2 regions of the Variovorax sp. LjRoot175 genome follow, and region 2 is predicted to be linked to the other one. Evidence: predicted binding sites of a transcription regulator. Region 2 holds the regulator's gene; the other holds the start of a gene.
What was found. Region 2 encodes LexA, which represses DNA repair genes until DNA is damaged. Its sites were predicted from a motif close to ACTGTATNNNNATACAGT; they were not measured.
Positions count from the first base shown of each region.

Region 1: a site for LexA is predicted at 7,799-7,816, ahead of ACSQ89_RS10505 (DNA topoisomerase IV subunit B). Genes of this name have one in related genera too.

Region 1 is NZ_CAXURY020000001.1:2,065,608-2,077,092, forward strand. Features, by position in the region: gene ACSQ89_RS10450 (glycine zipper 2TM domain-containing protein) at 1-198, shown strand, start outside; gene ACSQ89_RS10455 (FKBP-type peptidyl-prolyl cis-trans isomerase) at 264-788, opposite strand; gene ACSQ89_RS10460 (cupin domain-containing protein) at 803-1,942, shown strand; gene ACSQ89_RS10465 (hypothetical protein) at 1,932-2,438, shown strand; gene ACSQ89_RS10470 (hypothetical protein) at 2,532-2,804, shown strand; gene ACSQ89_RS10475 (MBL fold metallo-hydrolase) at 2,856-3,632, opposite strand; gene bamC (outer membrane protein assembly factor BamC) at 3,643-4,722, opposite strand; gene dapA (4-hydroxy-tetrahydrodipicolinate synthase) at 4,838-5,764, opposite strand; gene ACSQ89_RS10490 (class I SAM-dependent methyltransferase) at 5,769-6,296, opposite strand; gene ACSQ89_RS10495 (hypothetical protein) at 6,326-6,466, opposite strand; gene ACSQ89_RS10500 (MFS transporter) at 6,478-7,695, opposite strand; gene ACSQ89_RS10505 (DNA topoisomerase IV subunit B) at 7,850-9,826, shown strand; gene ACSQ89_RS10510 (lytic transglycosylase domain-containing protein) at 9,875-10,753, shown strand; gene ACSQ89_RS10515 (Kelch repeat-containing protein) at 10,760-11,485, shown strand, end outside.
Region 2 is NZ_CAXURY020000001.1:2,535,526-2,547,010, reverse strand. Features, by position in the region: gene icd (NADP-dependent isocitrate dehydrogenase) at 1-99, opposite strand, end outside; gene ACSQ89_RS12755 (cell envelope biogenesis protein TolA) at 292-609, shown strand; gene ACSQ89_RS12750 (DUF192 domain-containing protein) at 762-1,214, shown strand; gene ACSQ89_RS12745 (superoxide dismutase) at 1,274-1,855, opposite strand; gene xseA (exodeoxyribonuclease VII large subunit) at 1,903-3,213, opposite strand; gene ACSQ89_RS12735 (MotA/TolQ/ExbB proton channel family protein) at 3,527-4,159, shown strand; gene ACSQ89_RS12730 (ExbD/TolR family protein) at 4,165-4,590, shown strand; gene lpxK (tetraacyldisaccharide 4'-kinase) at 4,620-5,567, shown strand; gene ACSQ89_RS12720 (Trm112 family protein) at 5,548-5,730, shown strand; gene kdsB (3-deoxy-manno-octulosonate cytidylyltransferase) at 5,733-6,497, shown strand; gene adk (adenylate kinase) at 6,621-7,277, shown strand; gene ACSQ89_RS12705 (DUF6152 family protein) at 7,278-7,751, opposite strand; gene ACSQ89_RS12700 (hypothetical protein) at 7,773-8,189, opposite strand; gene ACSQ89_RS12695 (asparaginase) at 8,194-9,189, opposite strand; gene lexA (transcriptional repressor LexA) at 9,264-9,938, shown strand; gene ACSQ89_RS12685 (hypothetical protein) at 10,055-10,363, shown strand; gene ACSQ89_RS12680 (D-2-hydroxyacid dehydrogenase family protein) at 10,483-11,485, shown strand, end outside.

The sequences.
Region 1 (11,485 bases), 470 kb from region 2:
GCGCTGGGCGTGGTCGGCGGTGCGCTGCTGGGCAACAGCATCGAAGCCAACCGCAACGCGCCGCGCGTCTACGAAAGCTACCGCGTCTCGATCCAGACCGACAACGGTGCCTACCGTTCCTTCGATGTGCCGAGCCCGGGCGACCTGCGCGTCGGCGACCGCGTGCGCATCGACGGCGGCCAGATCTCGCGCTTCTGAGCGCGCAGTGCACAAAAGAAAAAGCCGGGCATGCCCGGCTTTTTTTGTCCTTGTGTCCCTTGTTGTTAGTGCAGCAGGTCGTTGCCCGGCGCCATCGGCGGCACCTTGAAGAAACCTGTGCCCGCCGTGCCCCGGCCGATTTCTTCTTCGGTGGCTTCGCGCACCGACTTCACCGTGATGTCGAGCCGGATCGCGATACCTGCGAGCGGATGGTTGCCGTCGAGCACCAGGTGCTCGGGGTAGATCTCGCTCACGGTGTAGATCGCGTTCTTGGGCATGTCGTGATTCACGCCCGCGGGCAAGGCGGCGCCGTCGAAGGTCATGCCTTCTTCCGTGCCTTCAGGAAAGAGGGCGCGCGGCTCGAGGAAGAGCAGCTGGTCGTTGAAGTCGCCGAAGGCCTGTTCAGGTTCGAGCTGGAGCAGCACCCGAGCGCCGGGCCCGTGGCCGAGCAGGGCGGCCTCGATCGCATCGAAAAGATCGTCGCCACCGACCAGGAATTCGACCGGATCGTCGAGCACGTCGAGCACCTCGCCCAGGGTGTCTTTCAGCGTCCAGGTCAGGCCGACCACGCATTGTTCAGAGATTTCCATTGCAGAATTCTCCCATGGAGATTCATCGATCGTTGCCTTTGCTCGGCGGCCTCAGCGCTTCGCAATTCATGCGCCGTCACTGGCAGAAGAAACCGCTGCTCGTGCGCCAGGCCGTGCCCGCCATGGAGCCACCGATCGAGCGCCAGGCGCTGTTCGCGCTGGCCGAACGCGAGGAGGTCGAGACGCGCCTCATTCGCCACGGCAAGGCCGGCTGGACCCTGCGGCATGGCCCCTTGCCGCGCAGGGCGCTGCCATCGCTGAAGCAGCCTGACTGGACACTGCTCGTGCAGGGCGTCGATCTGCATCACCAGGGCGTTCATGCATTGTTGCAGCAGTTCCGTTTCGTTCCCGACGCGCGGCTCGATGACCTGATGATCAGCTATGCGAGCGACGGTGGCGGCGTCGGCGCGCATTTCGACAGCTACGACGTGTTCTTGCTGCAGGCCCAGGGACAGCGCCGCTGGTCCATCGGCAAGCAGCGCGATCTGCGCCTGCAGCCCGAGGTGCCGCTCAAGATCCTGGCGCAGTTCGAGCCCGAGCAGAGCTTCGTGCTCGAAGCCGGCGACATGCTCTATCTGCCGCCGCGCTACGCGCACGAGGGTGTCGCGGTCGGCGGCGACTGCATGACCTATTCGATCGGACTGCGCGCGCCGGCCGCCGCCCCGCTCGGCGTCGACCTGCTCGCGCGCATCGCGGAGGCGCAGGCCGAGGCGCTGGAGGATGCGCCGACGAAGACGGCGCTTCATTACCGCGATCCCACGCAGCCTGCGGTGGAGGCGCCGGCGGCGATACCGCCCGCCCTGCAAGCCTTTGCGCGCGATGCGGTGTTGGCCGCCTTGCGCAACCCCGACGCGATCGATCGTGCGCTGGGCGAATCGATGACCGAGCCCAAGCCCACAGTCTGGTTCGATCAGGGCGAGTTGCCGTCGGCGCTCGCCGGCGTTGCGCTCGACCGCCGCACGCGTATGCTCTACGACGCGCGGCATCTCTACATCAACGGCGAAAGCTTTCGCGCCTCGGGCCGCGATGCGAAGTTGATGCGCCTTTTGGCCGATCAGCGCGCGCTCGGTCCGCGCGATCTCCGAGGCGCGAGCGAAGGTGCGCTGGCGCTCCTGGGCGACTGGTGCGAAGCGGGGTGGCTGCATGCCGAATGAAGAAGTCGACACTACGTCCTTGCCCGAGGGGCCCTTCGATGGCCGTCATGCCTTTCAGGCCCATCTGCATGCGGCGCTCGCTGCTGGTGTGCAACAGAACTGGCGCGAGATCATCCTCTCCGACCCCGGCTTCGGCGATTGGCCGCTGGGCGAGCGCGCCATCGCCGATGCGCTGCAGGCCTGGTCGGCCAACGGGCGCAGCTTCGTGCTGCTGGCGCAGCGCTTCGACGTGTTCGAGCGCGAGCATGCACGCTTCGTGCACTGGCGCCGCATGTGGAGCCACATTGTCGACTGCCGGGCCTGCGAGGGGCCGGGCCTGCCGCAGGTGCCGAGCGGCATCTGGACGCCGTCCTGGTTTCTGAACCGCATCGATGTCGAGCGCAGCCGCGGTGTCTGCGGCCGCGAGCCCGCGGGCCGGCGCGCCTTGCGCGAAAGAATCGACGAGTGCCTGCGGCATGCGCGACCGGCCTTTCCGGCTTCCACGCTGGGCTTGTAAGCCAATGCCGCGAATCGCGGCGCCAGACATCTTCCTGCGAAGGTGCAGGTCTAGAATTTTTCTTTCGAGACCTTCATCCAAAGGAGTCATGTAATGAGAAAGTCCGTCCTGCTCGCCTCGCTGATCGCCGCTGCTGCATTGACTGCTTGCGGCAAGAAGGAGGAATCCGCGCCGGCCGTCGTCACCCCGCCGCCTGCCTCCGTCACGCCGGCACCCGCACCTCCGCCTCCACCGGCAGCAGCACCTGCTGCGCCCGGTACGTCGGCCACGACGCCCGCACCGTCGCCCGGCTCGCAGTCGGCACTCGATGCGGCCAATGCCGCCACCGAAGCGGCCAAGAAGAAAGAGGAAGCACCCAAGCAGTAAGGCTGCAGCACACATGCTCAAAGGCCGCCTTCGGGCGGCCTTTTTCATTGCCTAGAGATCGAGCCAGGGCGAGCCCTCTGCGGCGTTCGCCGTCAGCATCTCGTCCTCGCCGGCGCCGAGTGCCTCGGCCATCGCGCGCCGCACGATCTCGGGCCGGTTGTTCTGTTCGCTGAGGTGGGCTGCCAGCACGTGGCGCAGTCCGCCGTGATGCACGGCACGCGCAATGGCCGCCGCGGCGGCGTTGGACAAGTGGCCGTAGTTGCCGCCGACGCGCAGCTTCAGGAAGGGCGGATAGGCCGAGCCGGCCAGCATGTCGCTGTCGTGATTGAACTCGATCAGCAGCGCGTCGAGCCCCATCAAGCGGGCCAGCACGTGCGGTGTCGCGTGCCCGAGGTCGGTCAGCACGCCGAGGCTGCGTGCGCCATCGGTGCAGCGCAGCTGCAGCGGCTCACGGGCATCGTGCGGAACGGTGAAGGGCTGGACCACGATGTCGCCGACTTCGATGTCAGCGCCGTCGCGCGCCAGACCCAGGCGGCCTTCGAAATCGCGTCCGCCGGTGGCGAGCCAGGTGCCCTCGCTCATCCAGACCTGCAGCCGCTCGCGGCGCGACAGCGCGTGTGCGCAGCCGATGTGGTCGCCATGCTCGTGCGTGACGAAGACCGCGTCGATGTCGCAGGCCGCGAGGCCTGCGCGTGCCAGCCGCGCGTCGAGCTGCCGCAGCCCGAAGCCGCAGTCGATCAGGAGCCTCGATGTGCGGCCGCCGCTCGTCGCCTCGACCAGCGTGGCATTGCCCGTGCTGCCGCTGCCCAGACTGCGGAAGCGCAGCATTCGAGAAGACCTACTTCAGGTCGTCCGCGATGACCTGCACGATGCGTTGTGCATTCGCCGAGGTTTCGGGCGCGCCGCTTTCGTTGAGTACCGCCACCGTGCTGGCATCGCCCTGGCCCTTGACCATGATGCGGTACTTGAGCGGCGCCTCGGCCTTGCCCGAGCTGCTGAACAGCTTGCCGAAGAAGCCGGGCTCCTTCTTGTCCGGGTTGGGCGCCACGTAGCGCACGAAGTAGGTGCCGGCGCTGCGGTCGCGGTCTTCGACCGTGAAGCCGGTGCGGTCCAGCGCGAGGCCGACTCGGCGCCATGCCCGCTCGAAGTTCTCGTTGATCTGCACCACCGGCTGGCCACCGACGTTGGCGACGCTGGCGGTGCGCGCGGGTGCGCTGGTCGCGGCGAGCAGCTTCGACTGCTCCTGCGAAACGCCCAGCTTCACCATCAGGCGGCGCAGGAATTCGGTTTCGAGCTCGGGGTCGGTGGCGCGCGGCTGCCAGACCGTCTGGTCCTTGCGCGCGGTGTTGTAGACCTCTTCCATGCCGCGGTGGCTCACGAAGATCTCGGTGCCGTTGGGCGTGCGCTCGAGGCGGGTGCGGAAGCGATCGAGTTCGCCGGTGGAATAGACCGAATCGACCAGCTTGCCGAGCGTGCCGCGGATGACGTCCTGCGGCAGCTTGGCACGGTTCTCGGCCCAGTCGGTCTCCATGATGCCGAGGTTGCGCTGATCGGTGGTGAGCAGGAAGCCGTTCTCCTGCCAGAAGTCGCGCACCGGCTCCCAGAGCTGGTCGGGCGAGCGGTTGACGACGATCCAGCGCTGCGAACCCGAGCGCTCCATGCGAACGTCGCCGATGTTGCCGACGGCCGTCGGGATGCTGGGCGCGTTGGCAATGCCGGCCTGGTAGCCGCTGGCCGTCACCGCGCCGCCGGGCACCGCGTAGCGGTTCTCGCGCGAGAGCTGCGTGAGATCGGGCGGCACTTCGAGCGTGGGTGCCTTGCCGGCGCTCTTGTAATCGATCTTGTCGCTCTCGAGGACCGAGCAGGCGGCGAGGCTGGCGATCAGGGCCAGCAGTGCGAATCGCGAAATGGTTTTCAACGTCGTCTTCCTTGTGGAATGTTTAGCTCAATCGATGGGCAGCAGCGTCCCGCTGTGTCAGAGCGCCGGCTGCGCAAAAGGTTGCCGGCGTTCGCGAAGGGCGGTGCGGATGGAATCAGTCCTTGAGCAAGCCGCTGGCGCGCAGCGCGGACTCGACCACCGGACGGCTCGCTTCGGCGAGCTCGGTGAGCGGCAGGCGCAGTGCACCGCCGCACAGGCCGAGCCGGGCCATGGCCCACTTGACCGGGATCGGATTCGGTTCGACGAACAGATGGCGATGCAGCGGCATCAGCTCGAACTGGATCTGCATCGCGCGCCGGGTGTCGCCGGCGATCGCGGCCATGCAAAGCTCGTGCATCTTGCGCGGCGCCACGTTGGCCGTGACGCTGATGTTGCCCTGGCCGCCGCACAGCATCAGCGCGACGGCGGTCGGATCGTCGCCCGAATACACCGCGAAATTCTTCGGCAGATCGCGGATCAGCCACTGCGCGCGTTCGATGTTGCCGGTGGCTTCCTTGATGCCGACGATGCCGGGCACCTGCGCCAGGCGCAGCACGGTGTCGTGCGCTATATCGGCCACCGTGCGGCCGGGCACGTTGTAGAGCACGATGGGCAGATCGCCCACGGCCTCGGCGATCGCCTTGAAGTGCAGGTACTGGCCTTCCTGCGTCGGCTTGTTGTAGTAGGGCACCACCTGCAATTGCGAGTCGGCGCCCACGCCCTTGGCGAACCTGGCGAGTTCGATCGCTTCCTTGGTGGAATTGGCGCCGCAGCCGGCCATCACGGGAACGCGGCCCTTGGCCTGTTCGACCGCGACGCGGATGATCTCGCAATGCTCCTCGACGTCGACCGTCGGCGACTCGCCGGTGGTGCCGACCACGCCGAGGCAATCGGTGCCTTCGTCGATGTGCCAGTCGATCAGCCGGCGCAGGGCGGGATAGTCGACACTGCCGTCGTCATGCATCGGCGTGACGAGCGCGACGATGCTGCCTGTCAGTTGCTCCAAGGGGGTCTCTTTTGTCGGTGGACGAAAAGCAGACATTCTACTAACTGGCGGCGGGCCCTCGGAGCGGGTAGCGCGGCGGCGTTCCGGGCGAGTGGATGGCGGGCCGGACGGCCGCGATCCGCTGCATAAAGCGCTCCGGCTGTGCCAGGAAGCCATCCTCGTAAGCCACGACCCGCAGGCCCGCGCAGGCGCCGAGCAGTTCGCCCGGCTGCAGCAGGAAATCGGGCCGCGAGGGCTTGCCCACGGTCTCGTTGCCCGCGGCGAAGGTTTCGTAGAGCAGCACGCCGCCGGGCGCGACCGCGGCGACGATGTCGGGCAGGCGCGGCCGCCAGAGGTAGTTGGTGACGATCACCGCCCCGAATACCCGGCCGCCAAGGGGCCAGGGCCCGGACTCGATGTCGGCCAGCACAGCCTGCCCGAACTCGGCCGCCGAAGCGATGGCTTCCGGCGACCGGTCCACGCCCGTCACCGGATGCCCGCGCTCGGCGAACCAGCGCATGTGCCGCCCCGCGCCGCAGGCCACGTCGAGCACGGCGGCGCCGGGCGCCAGCAGGTGCGACCAGCGCACGATCCAGGGGGAGGGCGGGAGGTCGTGGCTCAGAAGCAGGCCCAGATCTGGTCCACCAGCGTCACGAGGAAGCCGGGGCGCGTGTAAAGCGCGAACACGCCCAGCAGCGCCAGCACCGCCGCGCCCAGCCAGCCGGCTTGCACGAGGCGATGGCGTGTGTTGGGGCGCATGGCGAAGGATCTCAGGCCGGCTGCGGAACCGGGCGCGCGATCGCGCCTTCCTTGACCGGCAGGTTGACCAGCGCCGCGAACACGCCGAGCGCGATTGCGAGGTACCAGACGATGTCGTAGCTGCCGGTGCTGTCGTAGAGATAGCCGCCGAGCCAGACGCCGAGGAAGGAGCCGACCTGGTGGCTCAGGAACACGAAGCCGCCCAGCATCGACAGGTGCGCCACGCCGAAGATCTGGGCCACGATGCCGCTGGTCAGCGGCACGGTCGACAACCACAGGAAGCCCATCACGCTCGCGAACACGTACACCGTGAGCGGCGTGATCGGCGTCAGCAGGAAGATCGCGATCGCCGCCGCACGGCCGAAGTAGATGGCGGCCAGCAGCTTGCGCTTGGCCAGCCGGGCCCCGAGCGAGCCTGCGACGTAGGTGCCGAAGACATTGAACAGGCCGACCAGCGCCAGCGCATAGCTCGCCACCTCGGGCGACAGCCCCTTGTCGCGCAGGTAGCTCGGCATGTGCACGCCGACGAACGCCAACTGGAAGCCGCAGACGAAATAGCCCGCCATCAGCAGCACGAAGCTCTGGTACTTGAAGGCCTCGTGCACCGCCTGCAGGATGGTCTGGTCGCGGTGCGCGACGGCTGCGTGGCCGACACGCGGCTCGCGCAGGCCGAAAGCGAGCGGCACGATCAGGAGCACCATGAGCGCCAGCACCAGCAGGGCCGTGTGCCAGCCGAAGCCCGCGATCAGGTGGCCCTCGACCGGCACCATGAGGAACTGCCCGAAGGAGCCGGCCGCGGCGGCCACTCCCATGGCCCAGGAGCGCCGCTTCACCGGAATCTGGCGGCCGATCACGCCGTAGATCACGGCGTAGGTGGTGCCGGCCTGCGCGGCGCCGATCAGCACGCCGGCCGTCAGCGCGAAGAGCAGCGGCGTGGGCGAGAGCGCCATGCCCGCGAGGCCCAGGGCGTAGAACACCGCGCCCATCACCAGCACGCGAAAGGCGCCCAGCTTGTCGGCCAGCATGCCGGCGAAGACGCCGATGACGCCCCAGGACAGGTTCTGGATCGCGATCGCGAGCGAGAAGCCTTGGCGCGACCAGCCCTGTTCCTGCGTGATCGGCTGCAGCCAGAGGCCGAAGCCGTGGCGGATGCCCATGGAGAGGGTGACGATCATGGCGCCGCAAAACAGGACTTGCTTGAGCGACAGCGGCTTGAGGGTGGAATTCATTCCAGGCAATGTATCCAAAGCCGGAGCAGCCGCATGGCACGGCGGCGACGGGGATTGTTGATATTTTCGGGCCGCGCTGATGCGGCGGCGGCATCAGAGGGCTTCTGTATGTCCATACAGGGTTTTCGCCGGGCCACGCATACAATCCGCCCCCATGGCGACCCTAAGCAAGACTCCCCCGGCCTATTCGGAAGGCTCGATCCGCGTTCTCAAGGGCCTCGAGCCCGTCAAGCAGCGACCGGGCATGTACACCCGCACGGACAACCCGCTGCACATCATCCAGGAAGTGCTGGACAACGCCGCCGACGAGGCGCTCGCGGGCTACGGCAAGAAGATCAAGGTCACGCTGCACGCGGACGGCTCGGTCAGCGTCGAGGACGATGGCCGCGGCATCCCCTTCGGCCTGCATCCTGAAGAAAAGGCGCCGGTGGTCGAACTGGTGTTCACCCGGTTGCACGCGGGCGGCAAGTTCGACAAGGGCTCGGGCGGTGCCTACAGCTTCTCGGGCGGCCTGCACGGCGTGGGCGTGTCGGTGACCAATGCGCTGTCGAAGCGGCTCGAGGTCCAGTCCTTTCGCGAAGGCAAGGCAGCGCAGCTCGCGTTCTCCGGCGGCGACGTGATCGAGCCGCTGGTGGTGCGCGCCAACGACGGCGGCGACCGCAAGCAGGGCACCACGGTGCGCGCCTGGCCGGACGCCAAGTACTTCGAATCGCCCCAGCTTCCGATCCATGAGCTGACCCATCTGCTGCGCAGCAAGGCCGTGCTGATGCCGGGCGTCACCGTCACGTTGGTGGTCGAGAAGACCAAGGAAACGCAGCAGTGGCTCTACAAGGGCGGTCTGCGCGACTACCTGATGCAGGAGCTCAACGGCGACCCGGTGATCCCGCTGTTCGAAGGCGCGGGCCATGCCGACAAGAACGCCGACAACTTCGCCGAGGGCGAGGGCGCCGAGTGGTGCGTCGCCTTCACCGAGGAAGGCCAGCCGGTGCGTGAGAGCTACGTCAACCTCATTCCCACCAGCGCCGGCGGCACGCATGAGAGCGGTCTGCGCGACGGCCTGTTCAACGCGGTCAAGAGCTTCATCGAACTGCATTCGCTGCTGCCCAAGGGCGTGAAGCTGCTGCCGGAGGACGTGTTCGCGCGCGCCTCGTACGTGCTCTCGGCCAAGGTGCTCGATCCGCAGTTCCAGGGCCAGATCAAGGAGCGGCTCAATTCGCGCGACGCCGTGCGGTTGGTGTCCAGCTTCGTGCGGCCGGCGCTGGAGCTGTGGCTCAACCAGCACGTCGATTACGGCAGGAAGCTCGCCGAGCTGGCCATCAAGGCCGCGCAGACACGCCAGAAGGCCGGCCAGAAGGTCGAGAAGCGCAAGGGTTCGGGCGTGGCCGTGCTGCCCGGCAAGCTGACCGACTGCGAGAGCAAGGACATCGCCCACAACGAGGTGTTCCTGGTCGAGGGCGATTCGGCCGGCGGCAGCGCCAAGATGGGCCGCGACAAGGAAAGCCAGGCCATCCTGCCGCTGCGCGGCAAGGTGCTCAACACCTGGGAAGTGGAGCGCGACCGCCTCTTCGCCAACACCGAAATCCATGACATCTCGGTCGCGATCGGCATCGATCCGCACGGCCCCGAGGACACGCCCGACATGTCGGGCCTGCGCTACGGCAAGGTCTGCATCCTGAGCGATGCCGACGTCGACGGCTCGCACATCCAGGTGCTGCTCCTGACGCTGTTCTTCCGCCATTTCCCGAAACTGATCGAAACCGGTCACGTGTATGTCGCCAAGCCGCCGCTCTTCCGCGTCGACGCGCCGGCGCGCGGCAAGAAGCCGGCCTCAAAGGTCTACGCGCTCGACGAGGGCGAACTGGTCGCCATCCTCGACAAGCTGCGCAAGGACGGCGTGCGCGAAGGCGCCTGGAGCATCAGCCGCTTCAAGGGCCTGGGCGAAATGAGCGCCGAGCAGCTGTGGGAGACGACCCTCAACCCCGACACGCGGCGACTGCTGCAGGTGCGCCTGGGCCGCTTCGACGTCTCGGGCACGCAGGGCGAGATCACCAAGCTGATGGGCAAGGGCGAGGCCGCGGCGCGACGCGAGTTGATGGAGCTGCGGGCCGACGATGTCGAGGTCGATGTTTGAGCGCGTGACGCAGTAGGCGTTCGCGCCGAAAATGCGTCTCTGACCCCCATGCGCACCCTTGGCCGTTTCCTCCCATTGCTGCTGGCCCTGCTGCTGTCGATGACGCAGCCGCTCGCGCACGCGGCCGACATCTTTGGCTACGTCGACGAGCGGGGCGTCGCGCATTTCGCGCCCGAAAAGCTCGACGAGCGCTACCAGCTGTTCTTCCGCGGCGGCCAGAGCTTCGACACGGCGGACGGCATCGGTCCGCTTTTGCGCGGACGCGCCGGCAAGGTCGACGGCAAGGTGCCGCGCGCCTCGCAGACCCTGCTCGCGCTGTTCGAGGCCTCGCCCAGCTACAAGCCCGCGCAGGGAGCGTTGCGCGAAGCCGCCAGGCGCCATGCGATCGACTACGAACTGCTGCAGGCCCTGATCGCCACCGAGTCGGGCTTCGATGCGCAGGCCGTGTCGCCCAAGGGCGCGCTCGGCCTCATGCAATTGATGCCGGCCACCGCGCAGCGCTACGGCGTGCAGGCCGACAAGCGCGGCTCGCTCGAGAAGAAGCTGTTCGACCCGCGCATCAACATCGCTGCCGGCTCGCGCTACCTGAGCGACCTGATCGAGATGTTCCCCGGCGACATCGAGCTCGCGCTTGCGGCCTACAACGCGGGCGAGGGCGCGGTGCAGCGCGCCGGCAACAAGATACCGAACTACCGCGAGACGCAGAACTACGTGAAAACGGTGCTGCAGCTCTACGCCTATCTCAAGCCTTCGGCGGCCGCAGGCCGCGGCGGCAAGGCGCCGGGGCGCGTGCGCATGGAACTTGCGCCGCCGCGCGGCGGTGCGCTGGGCCGCGGCAACATGCCGCCGGATTCGCGGGGCGTGCCCGCGATGCCTTCGCTGCCCGAGCCGCCGCAGGGGCTGCGGCTCGATCCCGCCCTGTCCTGAAGCTCGATGCAGCGCCGAAACTTCGTTCTCGCCACCGCGCTGGCCGCCACGACCGGTGCGGCGCGCGCGCAGCACCATCTGCCCGTGGCCCCGTCCTCGGCCGAACCCTACGCCAGGCTGCAGGGCGGCGTGCCGCACCACATGACGCCGGAGCAAGAGGCACAGCGCGTCACCGACAGCCCGGCGCCGGCCGGCGCGCCGGGCCGCTGGGTGCCGCGCGCGGCCCTGCCGATCCCGCGCAGCGAGATGGCCTGGGCCACGGCCGCGCAAGGCCGCATGCACGTGGTCGGGGGCTACGGCGAAGGCGCGGTCAACCGCGACTACCACCACATCTACGATCCGGCCGCCGACCGCTGGCTCGACGGCGCGCCGCTGCCGCGCGGCGCCAACCACGTCGCGGTGGCGGCCGAGGGCGGGCGCGTCTATGCCCTCGGCGGCTTCGTCGAGCAGAACCGGCGCTCGGACGCCAACGCCTACGTCTATGAGATCGCGGCCAACCGCTGGACCGCCATCGCGCCGCTGCCGCGCCCGCGAGGCGCCGCGGCCGCTGTGGTGCAGGGTGGCGCCATCCACCTGATCGGCGGCGCGTCCGAGCCCGCGGCCGAACGCGCCAGCGTGGGCTGGCACGAGGTCTACGACCCCCAGGCCGACCGCTGGTCCTCGCGCAAACCGCTGCCCGGCGCGCGCGACCATGTGGGCTGCATTGCGCACAACGGCCAGATCCACGTGATC
Region 2 (11,485 bases):
GGGAATGATCGGCTGATCAGGCACATTGAGCGAGTTGTCGGCATTGACCGTGATCTTCTGGCCTTCGGCCGGGACTTTGATGTGCTGATAGCTGGACATGAGGCAAGGGCTCCGGGATGAATTGAAGGCTGGAAGACACTAGGTTTCCAGCCGGCTGAATAGCCGTAGAATTTTAGACGCAACCGGAGGAGTCCGAAGGTTCTGTCAACCGAGTCCATATGGGTCTCGTTGTTGGCTGACCTTCTGCTGGCCGGGAGGCATTTTCAATCCATCTCCACAGAGGAACCCGTAATGAGCAAAGTTCTCGCAGTCATGATCGCCGGCCTGTTCGCCGTTGGCGCATATGCCCAGACGAAGCCCGCCGAAGTCGACCCCACAGGCAAGGGCAAGGCGGCCGAACGCGCCGAAGCCAAGAAGGACGCGAAGCCTGCCGGCCAAGTCAAAGCTCCGGGCGGCGACCAGAGCAAGGTGTCAGAGGGTAGCGGCGGCGTGACCGCCACTGGCGCCGACAAGGCCGCCCAGGCACGCCGTGACTCGCGCGACACGCGCCGCCCTGCCAAGGGTGGCGGCAAGAAGCCGGTTCCCGCGCAAGGCACCACGCCCCAGTAAGCTGGTTGGCACCATTAAAAAAGAAAGCGTTCTTCGGAACGCTTTCTTTTCGTCTGCACTCAAGAAGATGTAAGCTTCAAGGCAAATAGTCATGCCCGCATCAGCGGGCATTTTTTGTTTGTATTGCCGCCCGCTTTATTGAAAGTCGACCCATGTTCCAGCGTTTTGTGGCCCTGCTTGCGCTGTCAGCTTCATTGATGACCTTTGCACACGGTCAGGAAGCTCAAATCAATCTCCAGCGCGTGAAGCTGTCCGCGGGCATGTACCAGATCGATGCGCAAGTCGCGCAAACCCCTGAACAGCGGCAGATCGGTCTCATGTTCCGCAAGGAAATGCCGCAAACCGAGGGCATGATCTTCGTGTTCGAGCAGCCCGCGACCCAGTGTTTCTGGATGAAGAACACCCTGCTGCCGCTGACCGCAGCCTTCGTGGCCGACGACGGCCGCATCGTCAACCTGGCCGACATGAAGCCCCTGACCGAGGAGTCGCATTGTTCCGAGGAGCCGGTTCGCTTCGTGCTCGAGATGAACCAAGGCTGGTTCGCCAAGAAGAACATCAAGAAGGGGACGAAGCTCGGCGGCGAACTGTTTGCGGCCAGGCGCTGAGCATCGCCCGCCCATTAAAAAGCCGACCCGCGGGTCGGCTTTTTTTGGCAAGCCTCGACTCAGCCGAAGTTCTTGGCCGCGAAGTCCCAGTTCACCAGCTTGGCCAGGAAGGTCTCCACATACTTGGGCCGCAGGTTGCGGTAGTCGATGTAGTAGGCGTGCTCCCAGACGTCCACCGTCAACAGTGCCGTGTCGCCCGTGGTCAGCGGCGTGCCCGCGGCACCCATGTTCACGATGTCCACCGAGCCGTCGGCCTTCTTCACCAGCCAGGTCCAGCCCGAGCCGAAGTTGCCCACCGCCGACTTCACGAAGGCCTCCTTGAAGGCCGCGTAGCTGCCCCACTTGGCATCGATCGCCTTGGCCAGCGCGCCGGTGGGCTCGCCGCCGCCCGCGGGCTTCATGCAGTTCCAGAAGAAGGTGTGGTTCCAGATCTGGGCGGCGTTGTTGTAGATGCCGCCGCTGGACTTCTTGACGATCTCCTCCAGCGGCAGGCTCTCGAACTCGGTGCCCTTTTGCAGGTTGTTCAGGTTCACCACATAGGCGTTGTGGTGCTTGCCGTAGTGGTACTCCAGCGTTTCCTTCGAATACTCCGGCGCCAGGGCGTCCAGCGCGTACGGCAGGGGTGGGAGGACGTGTTCCATGTCTTTTCTCGCGGGTTGGTTGTGAGACGAAGCATTCTAGAAAGGAATCACGTGGCTCGCGTCGGACGCCGTCCCGTCGTACCCGTTCGATTGACTGTCATGTCGACCGTGCCGTCGGCGAGGCGCGCGCGCACCGCGTCGCCGGGTGTCAGGCCTCGCACGCTGGTGACGGCCTGTCCCTGTTCGTTCGTGAGCCATGCGTAGCCGCGCTGCAAGACCAGCGCCGGATCCAGCAGTTGCAGGCGCAGAGCAGCCCGTTCGAGCCGTTCCTTGCGCTGAACCAGGGCACGCGTGAACTTGAGCGGCAACTCGGCCTGCAACGCCTGCTGCGCTTGCGCGAGCCGCTGCGTCCTCGAGAGCACGGCGTAGTGCAGTCGTTGCGCATGGTGAGCCAGGCGCAGTTGCTGGCGCGTCACCAGCGTCGAGGGGCGCCCCAGCCGACCCGCGGCCAGATCGAGGCGCTGGCTCAAGACATCGAGGCGCGCGGAAATCGCGTCGCGCAGCCGCTCTTCGAGCAGATCGAGCGCGCCGAGCCACAGATCGCGCGGCGCAGCGACGAGTTCGGCCGCGGCGGTCGGCGTCGGTGCGCGCAGGTCGGCACAGAAGTCGGCGATGGTGAAGTCGGTTTCGTGGCCGACGCCGCTGATCACCGGCACCGGGCTCTGCACGATCGTGCGCGCCAGCGACTCGTCGTTGAAGGCCCAGAGATCCTCGATCGAGCCGCCGCCGCGCACCAGCAGGATCAAGTCGACCGTCGGCTGCAGCGCGTAGAGCGACTGCAGCGAGCGCACCAGCTCCGCCGGCGCACCGGCGCCCTGCACCGCGGCCGGCGCCAGCACCACAGGAATGTGCGGCACGCGGCGGCGCAATGCGCTGACGACGTCGTGCAAGGCTGCCGCGCCGAGCGAGGTCACGACACCGATCGCGCGTGGCATGGCCGGAAGCGGCCGCTTGCGGGCAGGATCGAAAAGGCCCTCGGCCTCCAGCTTCGCCTTGCGCTGCAGGAACTGCTCGAACAGCGCGCCCTGCCCGGCTCGACGCAGGCTTTCGACCACCAGTTGAAGGTCGCCGCGCGGCTCGTACACCGCCAATCGGCCGCGCACCTCGACCTGGTCGCCATCGCGCGGCGAGAAATCGAGCAGGCCTGCGGCGCGCCGGAACATGGCGCACCGCAACTGGCCGGATTCGTCTTTCAGTGCAAAGTAGCAATGGCCGCTGGCCGCACGCGAGAAGCCGGAAATCTCGCCGCGCACCGCGACCGGATTGAAGCGCGCATCGAGCGCATCGGCCACGGCGCGACACAGTGCGCCCACGGCCCAGACCCGCGGTCCCGCCGGAATTGCTTCACGCTCGCTCATGTCGAGGCGGTGTTACAGATGAACAGTCGTCCACAAGCGCGGCGGCGGTCTCCCGGCCGCACGAGGCATCCGCACAACACCCACGACTCCACGTACAAGCCATTGATTTGATTGAAAAAAGTGCTGCTCAAAATTCAGTCGATCCAGCGGAAAGCCCGCCGCGTGTGGCTCCAGATGAGTTGCTCCGCGGGTTAGCCACAAAGTTATCCACAGAAACTGTGCGTCTGAACCTACAGCGAATACAAATCGGAACAATGCTTCGCGCCGGTGGATAATCGCCGCGCATTTGCAGTCCACGGGGCCGGAGGAATACTTGTTTTCGATCATAGTTGCTGCGGGCTGGCCGATCTGGCCGCTGCTCGCTTGTTCGGTGATTGCGCTCGCGCTCGTCATCGAGAGATTCACCAGCCTGAAGACCTCCAAGGTCCTGCCGCCCAAACTCCTCGACGAGGCCATCACGGTCTCGCGCGCTGCGGTCCCGGGCCCGGACGTGGTGACCAAGCTGGAAAGAAACTCGGGGCTCGGCGAGGTGCTGGCCGCCGGCTTCCGCACTTTGAACTCCAACCCCCTTTCGACCGAAGACGACCTGCGCGCGTCGATGGAATCGGCCGGACGCGTGGTCGCGCATCGACTCGAACGCTACCTGCCGGCGCTCGCAACCATCGCGTCGGCGGCCCCGCTGCTCGGGCTGCTGGGCACGGTGATCGGCATGATCGAGATCTTCGGCTCCCAGTCGCCCAGCAGCGGCGCGGTCGGCACCGGCAACCCGGCGCAGCTGGCGCACGGCATCTCCGTGGCGCTCTACAACACGGCCTTCGGGCTGATCGTGGCGATCCCGGCTCTGATCTTCTGGCGCTATTTCCGCAGCCGGGTCGACGAGTACCTGCTGAACCTGGAGCTCGCCGGCGAACGTTTTGCGCGTCACCTGAACACCCTGCGATCATGAAACGAATGCATTTCAGCCACGGCTCGCGCGAGGAGCCGGAGATCAACCTGATCCCGTTCATCGACGTGCTGCTGGTCGTGCTGATCTTCCTGATGCTCTCGACCACCTACAGCAAGTTCACCGAGATGCAGTTGCGCCTTCCGGTGGCCGACGTGGAGGCCCAGCGCGACTATCCGAAGGAAGTGATCGTCGCCGTCTCCGCCGACGGACGCTATTCGATCAACAAGACCCATTTGCCCGACCGCAGCGTGGAGACGGTGGCCGCAGCGCTGAGCGCCGCGGCGAACGGCGGCAAGGACAGCGTCGTGATCATCAGCGCCGACGCCAGCGCCGCCCATCAGTCTGTGATCACGGTGATGGAAGGCGCGCGGCGCGCGGGCCTCATGCAAATCACCTTCGCCACGCAGTCGGCCGCGCAGGCGGGACGCTAGTGCTGCAGCGGGCCTGGCTTCAGCGCGGAATGCTCGCGCGGCTGCTGTGGCCTCTCTCGCTGCTCTATGGCGCTTTGGCCGCAATCCGGCGCGCGCTCTATCGCCGAGGCATCCTTCAGACCGAGCGCGTCGGCGTGCCGGTGATCGTGGTCGGCAACGTCATCGCCGGCGGTTCCGGCAAGACGCCTGTCGTGATGGCGGTCGTGCGACACCTCCAAGCCCGCGGAATGAAGGTCGGCGTGGTATCGCGCGGCTACGGGCGAGCGACCGACGATTGCCGCGCGGTACAGGACGACAGCGATCCGCGCGAGGTCGGCGATGAGCCGGCGCTGATTCGCCGCTCGACCGCGGTGCCGGTCTTCGTGGCGCGGCGGCGTGCCGAAGCGGCGCGTGCCCTGCTCGCTCTTCACCCGGACACGCAGCTCATCGTGAGCGACGATGGCCTGCAGCACCTTGCGCTGGCGCGCGACCTCGAGATCTGCGTCTTCGACGACCGCGGAACGGGCAATGGCTGGCTGCTGCCGGCCGGCCCCCTGCGCGAGCATTGGCCGCGCCGCTGCGACCTGGTGATCCACACCGGCGCGCGACCCGCCTTCGCCGGCTTCACGGCACGACGTGCGCTGGCCGACCATGCGCTGCGCCTCGATGGCACGCCGGTCCCGCTCGCATCCCTGGCCGGCCGGGCGCTGGTCGCGGTTGCCGCGATTGCAAAGCCCGAGGCTTTCTTCCAGATGCTGCACGAACGCGCCCTGGTACCGCAGCAGTGCATTGCATTGCCGGATCACCACGATTTCAGCGACTGGACCCCGCCGCCCGGCAGCGCCTACACGCTGATCTGCACCGAGAAGGACGCGGTCAAGCTGTGGCGCCGAGCCCCCGACGCGCTGGCGCTGCCGCTGGTGTTCGAACCCGAGCCGTCCTTCTTCGAAGCGCTCGACGCAAAGCTATCATCGCTCGATGGACACCAAGCTGCTTGAACTGCTCGTCTGCCCCGTGACCAAGGGGCCGCTCACGTGGAATGCCGAGAAGCAGGAACTCGCCTCGCGCAGCGCCCGCCTCGCCTACCCGGTGCGCGATGGCATCCCGGTGCTGCTCGAAACCGAGGCGCGCACGCTTTCCGACGAAGAGCTGGGACTTTGACCTTGCCTTTCGCCGTCCTGATCCCGGCTCGGCTCGCGTCCACACGATTGCCCGACAAGCCCCTGGCCGACATTGCCGGCCTGCCGATGGTGGTGCGCGTCGCACAGCGCGCCCTGCAATCGAGCGCCGAGCGCGTGGTGGTGGCCGCCGACGACGCGCGCATCGTCGCCGCTTGCGAGGCACACGGTGTCCAGGCCCTGCTCACGCGCACCGACCACGCGAGCGGCAGCGATCGCCTCGCCGAGGCCTGCGCGCAGCTCGGTCTGGCCGACGATGCGATCGTGGTTAACGTCCAGGGCGACGAGCCGCTGATCGACCCGGCATTGATCGACGCCGTGGCCCACACGCTGGCCTCGCATCCCGACGCAGCGATGAGCACGGCCGCGCACGCGATCGAATCCCTCGAAGATTTCCTCAATCCGAACGTCGTGAAAGCCGTGCTCGACGCACAGGGCAACGCGCTCTACTTCAGTCGCGCACCGATTCCCTGGTGGCGCGACGGCTTCGCGAAAGGCGGCGTGACGGCGCTGCCGCAGTCACCCGCAGCGCTGCGCCATATCGGCATCTACGGCTACCGCGCCGGCTTCGTACGGCAGTTTCCCAGCCTGCCGCCGGCACCGGTCGAAGCCACGGAGGCACTGGAGCAGCTGCGCGCACTGTGGCACGGGCACCGCATCGCCGTGCACGTGAGCGCCCATGCGCCCGGGCCGGGCATCGACACGCCGGAAGATCTGGAACGCGTCCGCGCACTGCTCTCCAACGCCTGATTTCGTCCCCGCGCAGGCCAAGTCGGGCGCGGAGCGCGTGCTATCCTCGATGCAACTCCGCCCTGCGATCTCCCTCGTGAAACGCATGGCGCGACAGAAATCGAAGAACCGTCCGAGGACACCATGAGACTGATTTTGTTGGGCGCCCCCGGGGCAGGCAAAGGCACGCAGGCAGCCTTCATTTGCCAGAAATACGGCATTCCTCAAATCTCGACCGGCGACATGCTGCGCGCCGCCGTCAAGGCCGGCACACCGCTCGGGCTCCAGGCCAAGGCCGTGATGGATGCCGGCGCCCTGGTGAGCGACGACCTGATCATCAACCTCGTCAAGGAACGCATCGCGTTGCCGGACTGCACCCAGGGCTTTCTGTTCGACGGCTTCCCGCGCACCATTCCGCAAGCCGAGGCCATGCGCTCGGCGGGCGTCAAGATCGACTACGTGCTCGAGATCGACGTGCCTTTTGCCGACATCATCGAACGCATGAGCGGGCGCCGCTCGCATCCGGCGTCGGGGCGCATCTACCACGTCAAGTTCAACCCGCCGAAGACCGAAGGCAAGGACGACCTCACGGGCGAAGACCTGATCCAGCGCGAGGACGACAAGGAAGAAACCGTGCGCAAGCGGCTCGAGGTCTACAGCCAGCAGACCCGGCCGTTGGTCGACTACTACTCGGCCTGGGCCAAGGCGGACCCGGCCGCAGCGCCGAAGTACCGCGCCATCAGCGGCGTCGGCACGGTCGACGAGATCACTCAGCGCGCGCTGGGCGCCCTCGGCAGCTGATCAGGCCGGGCTGGAGCGCAGCCCGTAGACCTTGCCGTCGGCGAACAGGTATTCGACGCGCATCACCGGCTCGCCCTTTTCTTCCTTGAAGGTGAAGCCCACTGCCGAGATGGTCGCGCCGGACTTGATCTCCGAAACCTTCCAGGCCTCCATTCGCGTCAGCGGCGCGAGTTCGAGCGTCCACTGGCGATCGGCGCGGCGCGGCGCGGTCGCCTTGGCAAGAAGCCCGGGGCCATCGATCGGCGCGCTCTGCGCGGGCGGCTGTCGCGTTGCGAGGTCTGCCGGCACCTTGAGACCCGGCGGAACCTCGATCACCAGCTCGGCATGCGGGTTCTGCCAACGCGCGCGCACGACCTTTCCTTCCAGGTAGAGCGGACGCTCCTGGTCGAAGCTGCTCCAGCCGTGGTGTGCCCAGGCGAACGGGGTGGCGACGGGAAGGGATGCGGCGGCGACGACGATGCTGCGACGTTTCATCGGAAGAACTCCTTCTTCTCTTCAGTACGCGATCCAGCGGCCGCAGAACACGACGGCCAGCCAGATCGCAGTGGACAACAACATCTGTACCCGCGCCAGCGCATCGAGTTTGCGCAAGGACCTTCGCGCGTGGAACCAGCCCGCGTTGCATCCGGCGGCCAGCAACAATCCCATCTTGATCACGAAGGCCCGGTTGGCGAGCAGTTCGGCCGGCTGGGTCGCGAACATCAGCGAGCCGCTGGCCGCCGCCAGCGTGAAGCCGCAGAGCGCGATCGACAGCGACAGCCTGGCCATCGCCCGCACCGGCAAGGCAGCCGCACGTCCGAACACCCGCAGCTCGAGCGCCACGAGATTGCCGAGCAGGAGTGCGATGCCGATGATGTGCACCGCCTCCAGCGCCGGATAGGCCCACGAGTGCGATTGCAGAGCGCCGAACATGGCCTCAATCGGCGGCCGGCTGATCTGCCATCAGCTCCAGCACCAGCGCGATGCGCGCCTTGACGGGAGTCAGTGCGCCCGCGTCACGCAAGAGTGCATTCGGCGCCGGCAGGATGCGGCCCTGCGTGCATCGCGTGGCGCGCACGACCGCGATGCCGGCAGCCTGCGCCCGCAGCGCGGCTTCTTCCAGCGCAAGGTGCAAGGTGCCGTTGCCGGTGGCCGCGAGCACCAGGCCCTCTACCGGCTCGGCGGCGCCGGACTGGCGCTCGCGAATCAGTGTGTCGATCAGGCTGCCGCGCGCCTCCGCATGACTCATCACGATTTCCACATGGGGCCATCGGGCGGCATTCGTCATCCGTTCGAAGAGCTCGCGCGCATCTTGTTGCGGCGATACCGGCCAGCTTCGGAGGCCGCGCACCGCGCCCTCCTCCACATAGGCCACCGGTCCCGCATCGCCGGAGTCGAAGGCGTCGAGCCGGTAGGTGTGGACCTTCTGGACGTCGAAGGCGCTGTGCACCGTGCCCGCGCAGACGGCCACCACGCCCAGCGCGCCGGGGCTGGACGCGACCGCAATCGCATCGCGCACGTTCTGCGGGCCGTCTGGCGACAGCGCGGTCGCGGGCCGCATCGCGCAGGTCAGGACCACCGGCTTCGACGGAGCCAGCACCGACTGCAGGAAGAAGGCTGTTTCCTCCAGCGTGTCGGTGCCATGGGTGATGACGAGGCCCGCTACGTCGGGCTCGGCGAGCCAATGGGCGCAGCGCTCGGCCAGCGTACGCCAGATCGCAAAGCTCATGTCCTTGCTGTCAATCTGCGCCACTTGCTCGGCCGCGAGTGCGATGCCTTCGGGCGCCTCGATGCCGCCCAGCAGTTCCGTCACGCCTACTTGCCCGGCCGTGTAGCCGATGTTGTCGCCGGCCGCCGTAGCGCGGCCGGCGATGGTGCCGCCGGTGCCCAGAACGATCACGCGGCGCTTGCCTTCTCGAAGGGTATCGACCATGTCTTGCCAAACTCCCGGAAACTGGTTAAAAATACAGGTACTGGATATTCAGCCAGTGCCGCAAGGAGTCATCAATGCAGTTCGCCGTCAAGCTTACCGCCCGCCAGCAGCAGATTCTGGACTTGATCCAGAGCGCCATCGCACACACCGGCGCCCCGCCCACGCGTGCCGAGATCGCCGCCGAACTGGGCTTCAAGTCGGCCAATGCGGCCGAAGAACATTTGCAGGCCCTGGCACGCAAAGGCGTGATCGAACTCGTGAGCGGCACCTCGCGCGGCATCCGCCTCAAGGGCGACGCACTGCGCTCGCTGAACGAATCGCGCAACAACCAATTCTCCCTGTCGCTGCCCGGCATGGCCCAGCTCGCGCTGCCGCTGATCGGCCGTGTGGCTGCAGGCTCGCCCATCCTCGCGCAGGAGCACGTCGACCAGACCTACTACGTCGAGAACACCCTGTTCCAGCGCCAGCCCGACTACCTGCTCAAGGTGCGTGGCATGTCCATGCGCGACGCCGGCATCATGGATGGCGACCTGCTGGCGGTGCAAGCCACCAAGGAAGCCCGCAACGGCCAGATCGTGGTGGCCCGGCTGGGCGACGAAGTCACGGTCAAGCGCCTCAAGCGCAACAAGCAGGTCATCGAGCTGCATGCCGAAAACCCCGACTACCCCACCATCGTCGTTCAGCCCGGCGAGCCTTTCGAGATCGAAGGCTTGGCCGTAGGCCTGATCCGCAACACGATGCTCATGTAGGGGGTCCAAACCCCGGCCGCGACAGGTGGCGGGCGTATGGCCGAGGGCCATCACCCTGTAGCAGCCGATGAAAGCAATCCTGCCTGTGTTCAACCTCTGACTTTTCTGGAGTTCACATGGGAATCGCTCTTCTCAGCCTTGCTGATCTGTTCATGCCGCTGCAATCGCTGGCCGATCGCTGGATGCCTTCGCGCCGCAGGCGTTCGTCCGGCCTTCGCTATGTCGGCATTCGGCCCAGCTGTGCCTCTGCACCCGCGCCGACGCGTCCCCTGCGCGTGGTGCGCACGGTCGATGCGCAGCGCCCCGGCCAGAACGCGGGCCGCGTCGTGATCTCGGGCCGCATGGCGGACGTCTGCGCCGAACTCGATCGGCTGGCCGCCCTGGAAGCGGCGGACACCGTGCCGCGCGCCAGCCGCCTGCATTGAGCGAGGCGATGCCGATCGGCAATTGAAGCCGAACCGAGCCTGGGTTATCCCCGGGCAGCGTGCGCCTGTGGAACGCAGGGCACGGAGTACGCGGATGGTGCGAGGCACAATGGCATGCCATGAACATTGTGATCCTCGACGACTACCAGGACGCGGTGCGCAAGCTGCGCTGCGCTTCCAAGCTCGACGCGTACGCGGCCAAGGTCTACACCAACACGGTCAAAGGCATCGGGCAGCTCTCGGTGCGGCTCAAGGATGCCGACGTGATCGTGCTGATCCGTGAACGCACACAGATCTCTCGCCAGCTGATCGAGAAGCTCCCCAAGCTCAAGCTCATCTCGCAGACCGGCCGGGTCGGCAGCCACATCGACGTGCATGCGTGCACCGAGCAAGGCATCGCGGTGGCCGAAGGCACGGGCTCGCCGCTGGCGCCGGCCGAACTCACCTGGGCACTGATCATGACGGCGATGCGCCGCTTGCCGCAGTACATCAGCAACCTCAAGCATGGCGCTTGGCAGCAGTCGGGGCTCAAGTCGGCTTCGATGCCTCCCAATTTCGGGCTCGGCTCGGTGCTCAAGGGCAAGACGCTTTGCATCTGGGGCTATGGGCGCATCGGCCAGCTGGTCGCACGCTATGGGCAGGCCTTCGGCATGCAGGTGGTGATCTGGGGCCGCGAAGAGAGCTGCGCCAGGGCACGGTCCGACGGCTTTCAGGTGGCACCGAACCGGGACGTCTTTTTCAGCGTGGCCGACGTGCTGTCGATCCATCTGCGGCTGACGGAGGAAACACGGGGCCTGGTCACCCTCGAGGATCTGTCGCGCATGAAGCCCACCGCACTGTTCGTCAACACCTCGCGCGCCGAGCTGGTCGAACAGGACGCGCTGCTCGCGGCCCTCAACCGCGGCCGGCCCGGGCTGGCAGCCGTCGACGTGTTCGAGAGCGAGCCGCCGCTGCAAGGCCATGCGCTGCTGCGCCTGGAGAACTGCATCTGCACCCCGCACATCGGCTACGTCGAGCAGGACAGCTACGAGATGTACTTCGGCCAGGCCTTCGACAACGTCGTCAGCTTCATCAAGGGCAACCCGACCAACATCGTGAATCCGGGCGCACTGCAGGTCCGCC